Regions from separate parts of the Klebsiella grimontii genome, predicted to be linked through region 3. Evidence: predicted binding sites of a transcription regulator. Region 3 holds the regulator's gene; each other region holds the start of a gene.
What was found. The regulator CRP, encoded in region 3, controls carbon source genes, mostly activating them, when cyclic AMP is high. The targets are predictions, from matches to a motif close to ATGTGANNNNNNTCACAT.
Positions count from the first base shown of each region.

Region 1: the regulator CRP is predicted to act here: its motif matches at 3,114-3,131, upstream of mlc (sugar metabolism global transcriptional regulator Mlc).
Region 2: the regulator CRP is predicted to act here: its motif matches at 3,061-3,078, upstream of epd (erythrose-4-phosphate dehydrogenase).

Region 1 is NZ_CP169721.1:2,540,771-2,547,443, reverse strand. It holds gene clcB (voltage-gated ClC-type chloride channel ClcB) at 1-1,029, shown strand, start outside; gene bioD (dethiobiotin synthase) at 982-1,677, opposite strand; gene mlc (sugar metabolism global transcriptional regulator Mlc) at 1,805-3,025, opposite strand; gene ACE3MN_RS12060 (LysR family transcriptional regulator) at 3,159-4,052, opposite strand; gene ACE3MN_RS12055 (MFS transporter) at 4,171-5,421, shown strand; gene ACE3MN_RS12050 (KPN_01571 family protein) at 5,457-5,549, opposite strand; gene ACE3MN_RS12045 (carboxypeptidase M32) at 5,841-6,673, shown strand, end outside.
Region 2 is NZ_CP169721.1:804,193-810,865, forward strand. It holds gene ACE3MN_RS03890 (ABC transporter ATP-binding protein) at 1-499, opposite strand, end outside; gene ACE3MN_RS03895 (ABC transporter ATP-binding protein) at 493-1,170, opposite strand; gene ACE3MN_RS03900 (energy-coupling factor transporter transmembrane component T) at 1,158-1,865, opposite strand; gene ACE3MN_RS03905 (ECF transporter S component) at 1,866-2,444, opposite strand; gene ACE3MN_RS03910 (PPC domain-containing DNA-binding protein) at 2,469-2,894, opposite strand; gene epd (erythrose-4-phosphate dehydrogenase) at 3,272-4,291, shown strand; gene pgk (phosphoglycerate kinase) at 4,343-5,506, shown strand; gene fbaA (class II fructose-bisphosphate aldolase) at 5,604-6,673, shown strand, end outside.
Region 3 is NZ_CP169721.1:427,895-434,567, forward strand. It holds gene pabA (aminodeoxychorismate synthase component 2) at 1-188, shown strand, start outside; gene ACE3MN_RS01925 (aspartate aminotransferase family protein) at 278-1,498, shown strand; gene ACE3MN_RS01930 (YccS/YhfK family putative transporter) at 1,488-3,566, opposite strand; gene crp (cAMP-activated global transcriptional regulator CRP) at 3,618-4,250, opposite strand; gene ACE3MN_RS01940 (OsmC family protein) at 4,555-4,959, shown strand; gene ACE3MN_RS01945 (phosphoribulokinase) at 5,006-5,875, opposite strand; gene ACE3MN_RS01950 (YheU family protein) at 5,911-6,129, opposite strand; gene ACE3MN_RS01955 (hydrolase) at 6,126-6,673, opposite strand, start outside.

The DNA of each region.
Region 1 (6,673 bases), 2.1 Mb from region 3:
CGACCCCATGCGCCAACCGACTATATGGAAGCCCTCGAGACCGGCGACGGCGTGTTTGATACGCCCGCCAGCCTGGTAAAATCGCTGGCTTCCCTGCTGGTGGTGACCACCGGCAGCGCCATAGGCCGCGAGGGAGCGATGATCCTGCTGGCCGCGCTGGCCGCGTCGCTGTTCGCCCGCTGCTTTACGCCCAAAGACGAGTGGAAGCTGTGGGTAGCCTGCGGCGCCGCCGCCGGGATGGCCAGCGCCTACCACGCTCCGCTGGCCGGAAGCCTGTTTATCGCCGAGATCTTATTCGGCACCCTGATGCTGGCGTCGCTAGGCCCGGTCGTGATTGCCGCAGTGGTCGCCCTGCTGCTGACCAATCTGCTGAACGGCGGTTCGGCCCCGCTGTATCACGTTGAATTGCACGAAACCCTGCGCGCGACGCACTATGCGCTGATGCTGGCGACGGCTCTGCTGGCCGGGCTTTGCGGGCCGCTGTTTATCTGGCTGATGGGCTATAGCCATGGCTGCTTTGTCCGGCTGCGCCTGTCGCCCCCCTGGCAGCTGGCGCTCGGCGGTCTCATTGTCGGTCTGCTGTCGCTGATCGCGCCAGCCGTCTGGGGGAATGGCTATAGCGTTGTCCAGAGCTATCTCCTGTCGCCGCCGCTGTTCAGCGCAATACTTACGGTGTTTGTCTGCAAGCTGCTTGCGGTACTCGCCAGCAGCGGCTCCGGGGCGCCGGGCGGCGTATTTACGCCAACGCTATTTATTGGGCTGGGGATCGGTATGCTGTTCGCCAGCCTGACCGGGCTGTGGCTGCCTGATGGCCAGGCGATCGCAATAGTGATTGGCTTAACCGGTATGGCGGCGTTTCTGGCGGCCACCACCCATGCGCCGATTATGTCAACGCTGATGATTTGTGAAATGACCGGACAGTACGTTTTACTGCCCGGTTTACTGATTGCCAGCGTGCTGGCATCGGTGCTATCGCGGACGCTACGCCGAGATTCTATCTACCGCCATCATCTCGCCGAGCATCGATAAGTCGATATACTGGCTTAGTTCGCGCTGTTCCGCGCGCGGCAAGTAAGGCAGTTCACCGATAAGCGGGGCCGGCAGCTTTTTGCTCAGCACGTCGATGATTTCAGCATAATGCGCCAGGCCCGGATTAATGCGGTTGGCCACCCAGCCGATAAGCGGCAGGCCGTCGTTAGCAATCGCCTGCGCGGTCAGCAGGGCGTGGTTGATACAGCCTTCCTGAATCCCCACCACCATGAGCACCGGCAGCTGTTCCTGCACTACCCATTCCGAAAGCGGACGCAGGTCGTTCATCAGGCTGCGCCAGCCGCCGGTACCTTCAACCACTACATGCTCAACCTGGCCGCTGAGCCGCTGGAGGCCATCCGACAGCAGGCCGTAGTTGATCGGGCAACTGTGCGCCACGCTGCTTTCATCTTCGCTTAACGCGATGGGATTGACAGCTTCATACGGTAACACCAGCGATGACACGCTCTGTAAGACCAGCGCATCTTTGTTCCGCAGTCCGTCCGGCGTCTCTTTACTGCCCTTCGCCACAGGCTTGTATCCGGCGACGCTTTTGCCGCAGGCAGCCAGTGCCTGCAACAGCGCACGGGAAACCACCGTCTTGCCGACGGCAGTGTCAGTACCTGTTATGAAGAAACGCTTAAACATCACTAACCCCACAGTTATGTTGATGAAATATACGGGAGAGAAATAATCAACTGTGGAAAAAGTCTACGCGATGCCGCCGGAAGCCAGCTTGAGATAGCGCAATTTTTGGTGTGAATATGAAAAAATGTTAACCCTGTAACAGTCGTATCAGCAACGATCCGTTATAGAGGGCATCCTTAACCAGGGCCGCGCCAGCCATCGTTCCCCGGTTAGAAAACTGGGTGCTTTCCACGGCAATATGTCGGCTATAGGCCGGTAACGATTGTTGTCGAATACAATCAGATATTGCCGGAAACAGAATATCCGCGGCCAGGTTGAAGGGGGAGCCGATAAGAATTTTTTGCGGGTTAAAAAGGTTAACCATAATCGCCAGAATCCGCCCGACGTGGTTCCCGACGCCGCTGATAATGTCCCGCGCCAGCAAATCCCCCTGCAGCGCGGCCTGACATAGCCATTCAACGCTCAGCGGCTGCTGGTGCAGCATCGAGCTCATCGACTTCGCCATGCGGATCTGCGCCAGCTCCAGCACGCTCTCCACGCTGGCGATCGTTTCCAGACAGCCATGGTTGCCGCAATAGCAGCGTTTCCCATACGGGTCGACCTGGGTGTGGCCGATCTCGACCAGGCTACTGCTGCCCGCGTGCAATAGACGGCCGTCGGTGATCACCCCCGCGCCGACGTTATGGTCTATCACCACCTGAATGACATCCCGCGCGCCTCTCGAGGCGCCAAACAGCGATTCGGCCATGGTCCAGGCGCTGATATCGTGCTGAATATAGACCGATACGCCGGTATGGTTGGCTAAGATCTCGCCCAGCGGCATATCCTTAACGTCTTCATAAAAAGGCATCCGGTGGATGATACCGTGCTCGGTGTCGATGATCCCCGGCATGGTGACGGCGATGGCGGTTAATCGCTCCAGCTTCTTTTGGTGACGAATAAAGAACTGGTCAACATGATCGAGTAGCCGGGTCGCAAAAGGCTGAACGTGCTGTAACGCCAGTTCAAGCTGCTCTTCCACCACCAGCGCGCTGCTTAAATCCCGCAGCGCGAGGTGGAGCTCGCCGCGGCTGATGCGGATAGAGAGATAGTGCCAGGCTTCTGTTTCCACCATTAGGCCAACGGCAGGCCTTCCCCGGCTACCCGGCTCCTGGATTTCCGTCTCCTGGACCAGATGCGCTTCCAGCATTTCACGGACGATCTTGGTGATGCTGGCAGGCGCCAGCTGCGCGAAGCGCGAGAGGTCGATGCGCGACACCGGGCCAAGCTGATCAATGAGGCGATAAACCGCGCCCGCGTTGGTCTGCTTAATTTGATCGATATGGCCTGGCTGACTGTCCGCTACCACCGTTGACTCCCTTTATTTTCGCGCTTCGAAATAAACTGACGGCTATGGTGAAGCACTTCAACGGTAATCGTCAAATTTTTGCTTAGCCTTGTGATTTACCGCACATTTTTAGCCGTTATTTGTCCTAAATAACTCACGTGGCGCTGGCAAGCAGCGATTCGCGAAAACGCCGGGCCGCCTGCCCCTGTTCACGATGTTTCGACCACACCAGCCACATTTCCGATACCGCATCCTGCTCTTCGATGGGCAGCCAGCACATTTCCGATAGCTGAACCCGTCTGAACGACGCCGGCAAAATCGACACCCCAAGCCCGGCGGCAACCAGGCCGATAATCGTCATCGCTTCCCCCACTTCCTGGGCGATCGTTGGCGTCAGATCGTAGCGGCGCAGCAGGCCGAGAATATCGTCATACAGCCCGGTACCGACATGGGGATCGAAAAACACAAACGGCTCCCGCGCCAGTTCCCGCAGGCTGACGCGCGGCTGGCTCGCCAGCGGATGATCGCGCGGCACCATCGCCAGCAGCGGTTCGCGCAGCACTCTTTCCCAGACCAGGGTTTCCGGCAGTTGGGTATTACGCATCAGCCCCAGATCCAGCGCCCCCTCGTTCAGCGGCACAATCTGCTCGCGCGTGTTGGTTTCCCGCGTCTGAATATGCACATCGGGATAGCGGCGTCGGAAGGTCGATAGCGTGTCCGATACCGCCTTAATAAAGGGGGCCGAGGAGGTAAAACCAATGCGCAGTTCGCCGGTTTCGCCGTGATGAAGACGGGCTGCCCGCGCGGCGGCATCGTCCACCTGGGAGAGGATCTGCCGGCTATCGGCGAGAAACTGCCTCCCGGCTTCCGTCAGGCTGACGCTGCGGTTCGTCCGGGCAAACAGACGTGCGCCAATTTGCTGCTCAAGGATTTGAATCTGCTGGCTAAGCGGCGGCTGAGAGATATTTAACCGCGCCGCCGCGTGGCCAAAATGGAGCTCTTCCGCCACGGCAATAAAATAGCGCAGATGACGTAGTTCAATATTCATATCTAAAACGTCTTATTTGAGATTATTAATATATTAGACAGAATATTTACATTTTCCTACTCTGAATAAGTGGCCATTGCGGTCGCTCAACTCTCTGTTTATCACCAAGGATTTTTCCGTGAGTCGTACAACTACCGCTGACACCGTCCCGGCAAACGACGTCAGCGACATTATCGCTCCTCAGCCAAACCAGTTTATCAAACGCGGTACCCCGCAATTTATTCGCGTCACCCTCGCCCTCTTTTCCGCCGGACTGGCGACCTTTGCGCTGCTCTATTGTGTTCAGCCGATTCTGCCGGTGCTCTCCAGCGAATTCGGCGTCTCGCCGGCCAGCAGCAGTATCTCGCTGTCGATTTCCACGGCGATGCTGGCGGTCGGCCTGCTGTTTACCGGTCCGCTATCCGACGCCATCGGCCGCAAACAGGTGATGGTGACCGCGCTGGTGCTGGCTTCCTGCTGCTCCCTGCTGTCGACGATGATGTCCAGCTGGCATGGGATCCTGATTATGCGCGCCCTGATCGGCCTGTCGTTGAGCGGCGTGGCGGCGGTCGGCATGACCTATCTGAGCGAAGAGATCCACCCCAGCGTCGTGGCGTTCTCAATGGGGCTGTATATCAGCGGAAACTCGATTGGCGGCATGAGCGGCCGTCTGCTGACCGGGGTATTCACCGATTTCTTCGGCTGGCGTATCGCGCTGGCGGTCATTAGCGGCTTCGCCCTCGCAGCCGCGCTGATGTTCTGGCGCATCCTGCCGGCGTCGCGCCACTTCCGTCCAACGTCGCTGCGGCCAAAATCGCTGCTGATCAACTTCCGCCTGCACTGGCGCGATCGCGGACTGCCACTGCTGTTTCTTGAAGGTTTCTTATTAATGGGGGCATTCGTAACGCTGTTTAACTATATCGGCTATCGTCTGATGCTCTCACCGTGGTCGCTCAGCCAGGCGGTGGTTGGCCTGCTGTCGGTGGCCTATTTGACCGGAACCTGGAGTTCGCCGAAAGCCGGGGCGATGACCGTTCGCTACGGTCGCGGCCCGGTACTGCTGTTCTCCACGGCGGTAATGCTCGGCGGCCTGCTGCTGACCCTGTTCTCGTCGCTATGGCTAATTTTTATCGGCATGCTGCTGTTCTCCGCGGGCTTCTTCGCGGCACACTCGGTAGCCAGCAGTTGGATCGGCCCGCGCGCCCGTCGCGCCCGCGGTCAGGCGTCATCGCTCTATTTGTTTAGCTACTATCTGGGTTCCAGCATGGCGGGGACGTTAGGCGGCGTGTTCTGGCATCACTACGGTTGGAACGGCGTCGGCGGGTTTATCGCGCTGATGCTGCTGGCGGCGCTGCTCACCGGCGCGTGTTTGCATAAACGGCTGAAATAACGCGGGTTAACGTGGCCTGTCGCGGGCCACGCTATTCACCACATCCCCAGTACCGACGACATTCCTAACACCTCTCTAACGGCATCGATAGAAAGCAGAGCAATAAACAGCCAGGTAAACGGATTCATAATTCACCTCGCATAGGCGGGCTGTGCCTGCATTAAGTTTAGCCGCGGTTCAGAGAAAGCGTCTGTTACTTTACGCACATCCGGATTATTTCGAGCCAAACATAAAATACGCAATCGATTAATCCCTACATTATGCTAATGGCCGGCGAGCCGATGCGGGCGGCGATGTCCGATTGCCTCAGGAGATTTGTGGCGGAACGCCCCGCATCCCTCGACCCCATCGGCGTATCACGATAGTGTAGAGGCCAACGAAAACCTCTTTTGTTCACTTGCCACCGTCAGAGTGTAAACATGACCGAAAACAAAAATTATCATCAGCTTACCCGCACCTTTCAGCGACTCTCCCGCTTCTCGCATCTCTCGGCCATCGCCGGCTGGGATATGTTCGCCATGATGCCGCCCGGCGGCAGCGCGGCCCGCGGCGCAGCGCTCGCCGAGCTCGGCGTTTTGCAGCATCAGATCCTCACCGACAAGAAAGTGGGTGAATGGCTACAGAACGCGCTTCAGGAAGAGCTAAATGATGTGGAACAGGCAAACCTGCGCGAAATGACTCGCCAGTACCAACAGGCGGCGCTGCTGCCGGAAAGCCTGGTGGAAGCGAAATCGCTGGCGGGTAGCCGCTGCGAGCACGCCTGGCGCAGCCAGCGTCCGGCGAACGACTGGCAGGGTTTTGCCGAGAACCTGCGTGAAGTCGTCAAACTGAGCCGCGAGGAGGCGCAGATTCGCGCGGCGGCGAAAGGCGGCTCCCGCTATGACGCTCTGCTGGATATTTTTGAACCGGATATGACCAGCGCCCGTCTGGACGTGCTGTTCGCGGACCTGAAATCCTGGCTTCCTTCGCTGCTGGAAAAAGCGGTTGAGAAGCAGGCACAGACGCCGCTCATCGAACCTCAGGGGCCGTTTCCGATTACCGACCAGCGCGAGCTGGGACTGGAAGCGATGCGCGTGCTGGGATTTGATTTTGACGGCGGACGCCTGGATATCAGCGCCCACCCGTTCTGCGGCGGCGTCCCCGAGGATGTGCGTATCACCACGCGCTACAACGAAAACGACCTGCTCAGCGCGCTGTTTGGCGTGATTCACGAAACCGGCCACGCGCGCTATGAACAAAATCTGCCGCGTAA
Region 2 (6,673 bases), 380 kb from region 3:
AATCGCGGCTGGGTTCGTCGAGCAGCAGAACTGCTGGCGCCATCGCTTCCAGACAGGCGACGGCCACCATGCGGCGCTGGGCGGTATGCAAATCCAGCGGATGCGCATCGGCGACGTCCTCTAACTGGCAAAGCTGCAGCGCTGCCGCGGTGCGTTGCGCAACCTCTGCGGCAGACCGTTTCTGTAGCCGCAGCCCGAAGGCGACTTCTTCAGCCACCTTGCTGTGAAAGATTTGATTTTCAGCTTCCTGAAACAGGACGCCGAGCATACCGGCGCGATGGCGATTTTTATAATGCGCCATCGGCTTATCCAGCAAATTGACGGTACCGGACGTGGCGGGTAGCAGTCCGGCCATCACCCGCAGCAGGGTGGATTTCCCCGCGCCGTTATCGCCGGTGAGCGCCAGCCATTCGTTTTCACCGAGGTTTAGCGAGATGTTTTGCAAACAGTCTGCCGCCGCGCCGGGCCAGCGATAAGTCACCTGATTCAACGTCAGCATAGCGGGGAAAGCGCTCCATCATGCAGTCGCCATCCCTGCTGACACCAGGCAAGAAAAGGCGAGGGAGTTCGTTCAAAAAGGATAATCAAGGAACGCTGCGCCTGCGCCCAGTGCCGCAAGCGCTCCAGAAGCATGGCGCTAGCCTGCGCCGTCAAACGGCTAAACGCTTCATCCAGTATCAATATCCTGGGCTGCATGGCAAGCGCGCTGGCAATGACTACCCGCTGGGTTTCTCCGCCGGAGAGCGTGGCCGGGTGGCGATGACGTAACGCCTGGCATACCGTCAGCGTCAGCGCTTCATCAATACGACGCATAATCTCGTCTTCGCTGAGGCAGAGATTTTCAGGACCAAAAGCGACCTCTTCTTCGACGCTGAATGTACAGCCGGAAAGCTGGAGATAGGGGGATTGTTGAACCAACTGGACGGTGCTCGCCTGTTCGACGAGCGACAACTGTCCGATAGGGTTCCCGAGTAACGTTCCTTTACCTTCAATTTCTCCGGGGAGGAAATCCGGATACCAGCCCGCCATCAACTGCGCAAGCGTACTTTTTCCGCTGCCGTTATCGCCAAAAATCGCCACCATACCGGGCTCGGCGTAGTGAAAATCGAAGCAGGCAGGTGGGCGCGTGGCATGGGTTGGAAGATAGCGAAACTGTTCTAATGTAACCATATCCAGACTCCGGTCTCGGTGACTATCAGCGCCACCATGGCGTAGCGTGCCCAACGCTGTAAGGTGCTGTCCGGTGGTGCCCACAGCGTGGTGCGTGTCCGATGCAGGCGAAATCCTCGCATATCCAACGCCGCACCGCGTACGGCTAAATCGTTGAGCGCATTATGGGTAAGCGGCACAATCAATGCAGGCATCGCGCGTAAACGATGATACCAGGCCTCATCCAGCGGGACGCCCCGTGCGCACTGGGCCTCATGAATAATCGCCAGCTGGCGTTTGAGCTGCTCGACAACCAGCAACGGGCCGGCAAACAGATAGGCGAGACCCGGCGGCAAGCGGGAGGCAAACAGGGCGCGCATAAACCGCGAAACCGACACGTAGTGCATCCACAGCTGCGATGTTGATACGATGGCCAGGATCCGCAGCCAGAGCGTGACGGCATTGGCCCAACGTTCAGGTTCACGCGCTTGTCCAGCGATCCATTCGCTCAACCAGCCGCCGTGCACCAGCCACAGGCCTAACCCTAAAGGGATCATCAGCCAGAGTACGTATTTTGCCCGTGGTCGCGTGGCCTTGATTCCCAGTAAACAGATGAAAGTCAGCGCGCTGTAAAGGCTTAAGGGCGCACCCGCGGGTAGCAGGAGCGTGGAGCAGGCGGCGAGCGCCCACAGGCTTAATGAGGTAAAGGGATGCATTTAGCGTACAGCAGACATGGTTGGGAAATGGCGCGTTGTGCGTAGCGGAAGCTGGCGCAACAGGACCCAGACGATGGCCGCCGTCAGGATTTTATCGACCAGGTTCGCGCCCAGCACGGTGATCGCGACGGACTCCACCAGATTCTGGCCGACCGAGTGCATCCAGGCGACAAAGAGATCGGCACCGCTGCCGGTGACGCCGCCAAACAACGTAGTGCGAATAGGCACGGCGACAAGCGTGACGGCGAGAGTAATGATGACACCGCTGGCCACCACTTTCGGTAAGGTGCGAAACCATCCCGCCCGCGCCAGCCATCCAGCCACCAGCCCGATAACCATCGCCACCGGAGCGAAGGCGGCGGCGATAGGATCGGTCAATAACCCCCACAGCAGGTTAGTGAGTAGGCCAGTCAGCATTCCGACCACCGGGCCTAACAGCACCGCGCTGATTAAGGTGCCAATAGAGTCGAGAAAAATCGGTAATTTCAGCATGCTGATCAGCTGACCGCCGACCATATTGATGGCGATAGCAATGACAATCAGGACCAGAGACTGGCTGGAAAATTGGCGACGCGCCATAGAAGACCTCGTTTAAGTGAAACGTTAGCGGGATGAAATGACCAATTCGTCATAGCCGGACACCGCACACGGCTGACGGCTAAACGCCACGGAGGTCAGTTCGCCGATCACCAGCTCAAGGGTGGTGCGGACGGTACAGCCGGGCATCATATGGCCGCCGAGCATGGCGCCTTGCGGATCGGATAGGGATAAATGGAGATGTTCTCCGGCTAATTCCAGCGTGCCATTCAGAGAAATCACCTCATATATTCCGTTCAATAAGGCGGTTTGATCCTGACCGGCAAAGCGTAACGCTACGTTGCTTAGGCTGCCGGTGCAGCCAGCTATCCAGCCGGCCTGAATATGGTGTTGCTGCACAAACGCGCGCAGGCGGGAAAAAACCTCCTCGCCCGGAAGTAAGCGAAGCGCATAGTAACGTGCCGCAGAGGGCTGAATGTGGGGAATTGTCATGATTTTAGAGGGACTCCGAAACTCGGACGTAACGGTAATAATATCGCCGCTCTTCAGTATAGTTTCTGATATAAATCAGTATTAGCGGTCCGGCAACGAAAAGATATTGCTACGCTTATTCGTCATTCTGGAATATGGAATAAATTCCCCAGCAGATAGCGTGAAAGTGTGATGTAAGTCAGATAAATGCTTTCTCCAGCTGGACAATCATTCCTTTTATTCCTTGTTTGGCTTATTCTAGCTGAAGCGTTTCAGTCGTCTAAATGTTCGACAATTAATCAATCAGTCGCAGTTTGCGACAGGTAAGGTTTCCCTTAGAGCGTTGCTGCATTACTCTGTCAGCCACCTCTTATCATGGACAGCCTTGCAGGAGACCTATGACCATACGCATTGCGATTAATGGCTTCGGTCGCATCGGGCGTAACGTGGTTCGTGCTTTGTATGAATCCGGGCGTCGTGCGGAAATTACCGTGGTGGCAATCAATGAACTGGCGGATGCTGCCGGCATCGCGCATTTATTGAAATATGACACCAGCCATGGGCGCTTTGCCTGGGATGTGCGTCAGGAGAGAGAGCAGCTGTTTGTTGGCGATGATGCCATCCGTCTGCTGCATGAACCTTCCCTTGAGGCGTTGCCCTGGCGGGAACTGGCGGTTGATGTGGTACTTGACTGTACCGGCGTTTACGGCAGCCGCGAACATGGCGAAGCCCATCTTCAGGCCGGCGCCAGGAAAGTGCTTTTTTCACATCCTGGCGGCAACGATCTCGACGCGACGATCGTTTTTGGTGTAAACCATGACGAATTAAGAACCGAGCACCGTATCGTCTCCAACGCCTCCTGCACCACCAACTGCATTATTCCGGTCATTAAGCTGTTAGATGATGCCTATGGCATTGAGTCGGGTACGGTAACGACGATCCACTCATCAATGAACGATCAGCAGGTCATTGATTCCTGGCATCCGGATTTACGCCGGACGCGAGCGGCCAGCCAGTCGATCATCCCGGTTGATACTAAGCTTGCTGCGGGGATCACGCGTATTTTCCCTCAGTTTAACGATCGTTTTGAAGCGATTGCGGTCCGGGTACCGACGATTAATGTGACGGCAATCGACCTTAGCGTCACGGTGAAAAAACCGGTAAAAGCAAGTGAAGTCAACCAGTTGCTGCAAAAAGCAGCGCAGGGTGTATTTCATGGTATAGTTGACTATACGGAATTGCCGTTAGTCTCGATAGATTTCAACCACGATCCCCATAGCGCCATCGTCGATGGCACGCAAACGCGGGTAAGTGGCGCGCATTTGATCAAAACGCTGGTCTGGTGCGATAACGAATGGGGCTTTGCTAACCGGATGCTCGACACCACGTTAGCGATGGCCGCACAAGGTTTCAGGTAAGGCGCGCAGGCGCCTGCAAAACTTTATCAAGAATCAACGAGAGGATTCACCATGTCTGTAATTAAGATGACCGATCTGGATCTGGCTGGTAAACGCGTTTTTATCCGTGCGGATCTGAACGTACCGGTTAAAGAAGGGAAAGTAACCAGCGACGCGCGTATCCGCGCTTCTCTGCCGACCATCGAACTGGCCCTGAAGCAGGGTGCGAAAGTGATGGTCACTTCCCACCTGGGTCGTCCTACCGAAGGCGAGTACAACGAAGAATTCTCTCTGCTGCCGGTTGTTAACTACCTGAAAGACAAACTGTCTAACCCGGTACGTCTGGTTAAAGATTACCTGGACGGCGTAGAAGTCGCTGCCGGTGAGCTGGTGGTTCTGGAAAACGTTCGCTTTAACAAAGGCGAGAAGAAAGACGACGAAGCGCTGTCGAAAAAATACGCTGCGCTGTGCGATGTATTCGTCATGGACGCGTTCGGTACCGCTCACCGCGCGCAGGCTTCTACTCACGGTATCGGCAAATTCGCTGACGTCGCTTGCGCAGGTCCGCTGCTGGCCGCTGAGCTGGACGCCCTGGGTAAAGCGCTGAAAGAACCGGCCCGTCCGATGGTCGCTATCGTGGGCGGTTCTAAAGTTTCCACTAAGCTGACCGTTCTGGATTCCCTGTCTAAAATCGCTGACCAGCTGATCGTTGGCGGCGGCATCGCCAACACCTTCGTTGCCGCTCAGGGCCACAACGTGGGTAAATCCCTGTACGAAGCCGATCTGGTTGACGAAGCGAAACGTCTGCTGACGACCTGCGATATCCCGGTTCCGACTGACGTTCGCGTGGCAACCGAGTTCTCTGAAACCGCAACCGCGACCCTGAAATCTGTTAACGACATCAAAGATGAAGAGCAGATTCTGGACCTGGGCGATGCTTCCGCAGAGAAACTGGCTGAAATCCTGAAAAATGCGAAAACCATCCTGTGGAACGGCCCGGTCGGCGTGTTCGAATTCCCGAACTTCCGCAAAGGGACTGAAATCGTGGCTAACGCCATCGCAGACAGCGAAGCGTTCTCTATCGCCGGCGGCGGCGACACTCTGGCAGCAATCGACCTGTTCGGCATTGCTGACAAAATCTCCTACATCTCCACTGGCGGCGGCGCATTCCTCGAATTCGTGGAAGGTAAAGTTCTGCCGGCAGTAGCTATGCTCGAAGAGCGCGCTAAGCAGTAATTCAGTTCAGGCGGGGAGACCCGCCTGTTTTTCAGCGCGCGTAAAAGCTCGCGAACCTTCTTCAACGGTCGAAGATACAGATACAGGACTACGTAACATGTCTAAAATTTTTGATTTCGTAAAACCGGGCGTCATCACTGGCGACGACGTTCAGAAAGTGTTCCAGGTCGCTAAAGAAAACCAATTTGCTCTGCCAGCGGTAAACTGCGTGGGTACTGATTCCATCAACGCCGTTCTGGAAGCAGCTGCAAAAGTTCGTTCTCCGGTTATCGTTCAGTTCTCTAACGGCGGCGCTGCGTTCATCGCGGGTAAAGGCGTGAAAACTGACGTTCCTCAGGGCGCAGCCATCCTGGGCGCTATCTCTGGCGCGCATCACGTTCATCAGATGGCTGAGCACTACGGTGTTCCGGTTATCCTGCACACCGACCACTGCGCGAAGAAACTGCTGCCGTGGATCGATGGTCTGCTGGACGCCGGTGAAAAACACTTCGCTGCAACCGGCAAACCGCTGTTCTCTTCTCACATGATCGACCTGTCTGAAGAGTCCCTGCACGAAAACATCGAGATCTGTTCTAAGTACCTGGCGCGTATGGCCAAAATGGACATGACTCTGGAAATCGAACTGGGCTGCACCGGCGGCGAAGAAGACGGCGTGGACAACAGCCACATGGACGCTTCTGCGCTGTACACCCAGCCGGAAGACGTTGATTACGCGTACACCGAGCTGAGCAAAATCAGCCCGCGTTTCACCATCGCCGCTTCCTTCGGTAACGTACACGGCGTTTACAAGCCGGGCAACGTAGTACTGACCCCGACTATCCTGCGCGACTCTCAGGAATACGTTTCTAAGAAACACAACCTGCCGCACAACAGCCTGAACTTCGTATTCCACGGTGGTTCCGGTTCTTCCGCTCAGGAAATCAAAGACTCCGTAAGCTACGGCGTGATCAAAATGAACATCGATACCGATACCCAATGGGCAACCTGGGACGGTATCCTGCAGTACTACAAAACTAACGAAGCTTACCTGCAGGGCCAGCTGGGCAACCCGAAAGGCGAAGACCAGCCGAACAAGAAATACTACGATCCGCGCGTATGGCTGCGCGCTGCACAGACTTCCATGGTGACGCGTCTGGAGCAGGCATTTAAAGAGCTGAACGCGATCGA
Region 3 (6,673 bases):
GCTACCACTCCCTGCTGATTGATCCGCTAACGCTGCCTGAATGCTTTGAGGTGACCGCCCGCAGCGAAAAGGGGGAGATTATGGGCATTCGCCACCGCATCTTCGATCTCGAGGGCGTGCAGTTTCATCCAGAGAGTATTCTCAGCGAGCAGGGACATCAGCTGCTGGCAAACTTCCTCAATCGGTGATTTGTAGTTGCCATTGGTTGATTTTTTATGCATATTTTGTGATTAGATTATCATAATCATTGCTGCATAACGTAAAGGATGGGCACCACATGGCAACTGAACAACCGGCAATCACCCGCGCTACATTCGATGAAGTCATTTTGCCGATTTATGCACCGGCAGAATTTATTCCGGTGAAGGGCAAGGGGAGCCGAGTATGGGATCAGCAGGGTAAAGAGTACGTTGATTTCGCCGGTGGGATTGCCGTGACCGCGCTCGGTCATTGCCATCCGGCGCTGGTGGCGGCACTCCATGAGCAGGGTGAAAAGCTGTGGCATACCAGTAACGTTTTTACCAACGAACCGGCCCTGCGCCTCGGGCGTAAGCTGGTGGATGCGACTTTTGCCGATCGCGTGGTGTTTATGAACTCCGGGACGGAAGCCAACGAAACGGCATTCAAGCTGGCGCGCCATTACACCGTGACGCGCCATAGTCCGTACAAAACCAAAATCATCGCTTTCCATAACGCCTTTCACGGTCGGTCGCTGTTTACCGTCTCCGTCGGCGGCCAGCCCAAATATTCTGATGGTTTCGGGCCGAAACCGGCCGATATCGTTCACGTACCGTTTAACGATTTACACGCGGTGAAAGCGGTGATGGACGATCATACCTGCGCGGTGGTGGTCGAGCCGATTCAGGGTGAAGGTGGAGTGACGGCGGCGACGCCGGAATTCCTGCAAGGATTGCGCGATCTCTGCGACCAGCACCAGGCACTGCTGGTGTTTGATGAAGTCCAGTGCGGTATGGGGCGCACCGGCTCGCTGTTTGCCTATATGCACTACGGCGTGACGCCGGATATTCTGACCAGCGCCAAGGCGCTTGGCGGCGGCTTCCCTATCAGCGCGATGCTGACCACCCATGATATCGCCAGCGCTTTCCACGCCGGTTCCCATGGTTCGACCTACGGCGGTAACCCGCTGGCCTGCGCGGTCGGCGGGGCGGCCTTCGATCTGATTAACACGCCGGAAGTGCTGGACGGCGTCACCGCGAAGCGCGAGCTGTTTGTTCAGCACCTTCAGCAAATTGACGCGCGGTTCGATCTGTTTAGCGATATTCGCGGCATGGGTCTGCTGATCGGCGCCGAGCTGAAGCCGCAGTATCACGGGAAGGCGCGCGATTTCTTGTATGCAGCCGCAGAGGCGGGCGTCATGGTGCTCAATGCCGGACCAGACGTGATGCGCTTCGTACCGTCGCTGGTGATTGATGATAGCGATATTGCTGAAGGCATGGCGCGCTTTGCCCAGGCGGTTGAGCGGGTGCTTAGCGCTTAGTGGCGCGCAGCCAGATGCCATGATGCGGACGCTGACGCCATGCCACCGATGAAATGGTGTGCATGGTGTTCAGATGCCCGAGGATGCGCTGCAAGTGCTGCTCCATCGTACTGAGCGGTCCGCGAGGGACCTCCGCATCCTGCGCCTCCATAATATTCACATCCCCCGCGCTGCCGGGCCCGTCGGAATCCAGCCGCTGCTGGCAGCGCTGGAGCGCAATCTCGCAGGACTCCAGATAACGCTGGGCTAAATCCGGCGTCAGCATATTGTGCTCGCGCGCCAGGGTAGTCATGGCATTGATGTGCTCGACAATAAACTGGCTGTGGGTCACCCACAGCTTCATGTCTTCGAGATAGTGGGAATTAAAACCGGGTTCCTGCATCGCCTGATTTAGCGAGTTAAACAGCGCGTTATGCGTCTGATTAACGCGCATGCGCTGATAGGCCAGCGCCGGGGCCTGATGGTCGTCGCTGAGGATCAGCCTGATGGCTTCCTGATCGGCTTCCAGCGCGTCGTGGGCATTTTTGCGCAGCAGACCGCTTTGCCACTGCGGCCATAGCCAGACCATGCCGCCGAAAGCAATCAGGCAGCCAATCAGCGTATCAATCAGTCTGGCGACGATAAACTGCTCGCCGTTCAGGGTGAGCAGTTGCAGGGTGTACACCGCCGTCACGGTAAATCCGACCATCGCCCAGCCGTAATGCTGGCGAATAATCAGGTAGCTCAATAGCGTAATGAACAGCATCGCGGTCAGCGTATAGCCTTCAGGAACGTGAAAGTGCAGCGTGAGCCCGGCAATGACCAGCCCCGCAATGGTTCCGGCAGCCCGATGGACGATACGAACCCGCGTCGCGCCGTAGCCGTTTTGCGTCACGAACAGCACGGTCATCAGGATCCAGTAGGGCTTAGGCAGATGCAGCGCGCTGCCCATCAGGCTGGCGGCGCTCAGCATTACGCTGATACGCGCGGCGTTACGTAACGCCGGCGACTTAAGCGACAGATAGTTTTTCAACGCGGGCAGCAGCGGCAGGCGGCGGGTTTTATCCGCCATCAGGTTACGCGCGTACAGCGGGCGCTGGGTGCGCAGAACTCTGGCAATGCGGCTGAAGTGCCAGGCGCAGAACTGGCCGACAGGATTATCCGGATGCTGCCAGGCGATTTTTTCCAGCGCGCCGATCTGTTTGTCCATCTGAAAGCGCCGGGGATAACGGTGGTAGAGCAGATCGTCCGCCAGCTCCCGCAGGCGGGCGGCAACGGTTTGCGCGTTCCAGCGAATCACCGCTTCCGCGTGACTGCGTTCCACCAGCTTCTGCACCTCTTCTGGCTGATGAAGGCTGACGGAAATATGCTCCTGAAGGTCCAGTCCAACCTGGAAAGCGCGCAGCAGGCGTTTGTGATCGCTGCGCTGGTTAGCCGCCAGCATATGCATCTGCTGATAGCACTGGGTAATCAGATCCACCACCTTTTGCTGGCGGTTGAGCAGCGGCGGCAGCGATGTGGCGGGGTCCGTATGCTGGGTAAGCAGGCTGTATTTGGCCTCGCAGTAGTTGGCGAGCTCACGGTAGAGCAGGCTTAAGGATTCGCGCAGCGGCTGCTCGCGCCAGAGCCAAAACCAGAACCAGTTGAACACCCCATACCATAAGGTGCCGAGGGCGTAGATTAACAGCGGCTCCCACACCGGCATGTTGCCCGCGAGACTGAGGGTAAAAATAGCCGCGATAAGCGAGGCAGGCAGCAGCCGCGCGTGCAGGGAGCTGATTTCAGCCGTGACGCCGAGGATCAGCGCCAGACCGGTGAGGATTAGCGGCAAAGGGATTTCGCGTTGCAGAAGAAGCTGGACGATCAGGCTACAGCCGGCAAACAGGCTGCCGCCGATAATCAGACGCTTAAAGAAACGCTTATGCGGCGTATCCAGCCCGGCAATGTTGCAGCAGGCGGGAACCAGAGAGAACAGAAGCCCCTGCTGTAAGTGGCCAAACAGAAGCCCAATCGCGACCGGCAGACACAACACCAGCGTTTGCCGCAGTGCATAGTTGACTTCAGGGTGGTAAATCAGCCTGCGCCACATGAGGAGAAAACAAAAACGGCGTATCGTCAGGCAATACGCCGTTTTACCGACTTAACGGGTACCGTAGACGACGATAGTTTTACCGTGCGCGGAGATCAGGTTTTGATCTTCCAGCATTTTCAGGATGCGGCCAACGGTCTCGCGGGAGCAGCCGACGATCTGGCCGATTTCCTGACGTGTAATTTTAATTTGCATACCGTCCGGATGGGTCATCGCATCCGGCTGTTTAGCCAGGTTCAGCAGCGTCTGAGCGATACGACCGGTAACGTCAAGGAAGGCGAGGTTGCCCACTTTCTCAGACGTGACCTGCAGACGACGAGCCATCTGCGAAGAGAGACGCATCAGGATGTCCGGGTTAACCTGGATCAGCTGACGGAATTTTTTGTAGGAGATTTCGGCCACTTCACATGCGGTTTTCGCACGTACCCAAGCGCTACGCTCCTGGCCTTCTTCAAACAAGCCTAATTCACCGATGAAATCGCCCTGATTAAGGTAAGAGAGGATCATCTCTTTACCTTCTTCATCCTTGATGAGTACAGCCACGGAGCCTTTAACGATGTAGTACAACGTTTCTGCTTTCTCACCCTGGTGGATCAGCGTGCTCTTTGATGGGTACTTATGAATGTGGCAATGAGACAAGAACCATTCAAGGGTAGGGTCTGTTTGCGGTTTGCCAAGCACCATGCGCGGTTATCCTCTGTTATAAGCTATCTCCGGGTGCCGACACTACACGGCATCCGGGCATGCAATCGTATTGAATCCCTATACCTGGGAATCCGGCTGAAAGTTTTCTGCAGCCTGTAATGTGAACTCCTCTGCATACATGCAGTACATCAATGTATTACTGTAGCATCCAGATTGTTTTAGCATAGCTTTCGCCGCATGTCTCCTGGTGTCTCGCTTCAGCATGACCCAGGTCGCCTTCCGTTGCGAGAATTGTTATGTACGCGTAATCTGTCGGGAAAATTACAGCCCTGGAGTTAAATTTATGCAAGCGCGAGTGAAGTGGGTTGAAGGGTTAACCTTCATCGGTGAGTCGGCTTCTGGTCACCAGATTCTGATGGACGGCAATTCCGGGGATAAAGCGCCCAGCCCAATGGAAATGGTTCTGATGGCGGCAGGCGGATGCAGCGCGATCGATGTGGTTTCCATATTGCAGAAGGGCCGTCATAACGTTACCAACTGCGAAGTTAAGCTGACTTCTGAGCGTCGCGAAGAGGCTCCGCGTCTGTTTACCCATATCAATCTGCATTTTATCGTGACCGGTAAAGAACTGAAGGACGCTGCCGTGTCTCGCGCGGTCGACCTGTCGGCGGAAAAGTATTGTTCCGTCGCGCTGATGCTTGAGAAAGCGGTAAACATTACCCACTCTTATGAAGTGATCGAAGGGTAAGCCGAACGGGCCCCGGCCGGCAAACGCGTCACCGGGGTTTTGACCGTTAGCTTATTTTCCTGCCTTCCATCAGGCGCTCAACCAGCGGCGCCATGATCAGTTCCATCGCCAGCCCCATTTTCCCGCCCGGTACCACCAGCGTATTCATATGCGAGATAAACGAGCCCTGCAGCATCGCCAGAAGCCAGGGGAAATCGATATTTTTTAGATTACGGAAATGGATAACGACAAAGCTTTCATCCAGCGAAGGGATGGCTTTGGCCGCAAACGGGTTGGACGTATCCACCGTCGGTACGCGCTGGAAGTTGAGGTGGGTGCGCGAAAACTGCGGGGTGATAAAGTTGATGTAGTCTTCCATCGAACGGACCACGGAATCCATCACCGCCTCACGAGAGTGGCCGCGTTCGCTGGTGTCGCGAATAAGCTTCTGGATCCACTCAAGATTGACGATGGGCACCACGCCAACCAGCAGGTCGACATGGTTTGCTACGTTATGCTGCGGCGTCACCACGCCGCCGTGCAGGCCTTCATAAAACAGGACGTCAGTCGGTTCGGGCAGCGGCTGCCAGGGCGTGAAGGTCCCCGGAACCTGATTCCACGGCACGGCCTCGTCATAGGTATGTAAATACTTGCGCGACTGGCCTTTGCCGCTTTGCCCATATTCGGCGAACGTGTGTTCCAGCAGGCCGAAGTCGTTAGCCTCGGGGCCAAAGTAGCTGATATGTTTGCCCTGATCGCGCGCTTTACGGATCGCCATGTCCATTTCCGGACGGGTATAGCGGTGAAAGCTATCGCCTTCAACTTCGGCGGCGTGCAGATTAAGCTGGGCGAAGATTTTGCGAAAGGCGAGGCTGGTGGTCGTGGTTCCCGCGCCGCTGGAGCCCGTGACGGCAATCACCGGATGTTTGGCAGACATAACAACTCCCAGAGTAAACGATAGTGTGTGCCGCCTTAGCCGTGAAACTGCTTGCGGGGCATAATGTTCACCGTCTCGTGCAGTTCTGACCACACCAGCACGGCTTCTCCGCTTTTCAACTGCTGTTTAACATCAGCGACTTTATCCGTCAGCGAACGTTCATGTTCACCATAATCGGTGCCTTCACGTAATACAAAACTTTCGATCAGGTTATCCAGCGTTTCGGGATCGAGATCTTGCCAGGGAATGATCATATTTGCGCTCCTAACCAACGGGTTAGCCAATCCGGAATTCTTTTTTCAAGCCACATTTCCGGCTTACGCAGCGTGCCGCCGACGAAACCCACGTGCCCGCCGTGCTCCGTGAGCTGATATTCGACATTCGCCGGCAGCTGTTCCTGCGGGGGAATCGAGTGGTGATCCATAAAGGGATCGTCCTTCGCGTGAATAATCAGCGTGGGCTTAGTGATATCGCTTAAGCGCGGCATGGCGCTACATTGGCGATAATAGTCCAGCGCATCGGCAAAGCCGTGGATCCTGGCCGTTATGCTATCGTCAAATTCGCGAATACGGCGCATGCTTTTTAGCTGGCGTAAATCGACGGGCAGAGAGCCGGGATAGGCTTTTAGCTTACGCGCGGCGTTGGCTTTCAGCAGGTTGAGCAGATAGCGCTGATAAACGCGGGAGAAACCTTTGTCCATATGATAGCTACAGGCCTCCAGCATAAACGGCGCCGAGACGATAACCGCGGCATCAACGGGAATTGCGTCGCCCTCTTTTGCCAGCAGGCAGCCCAGCA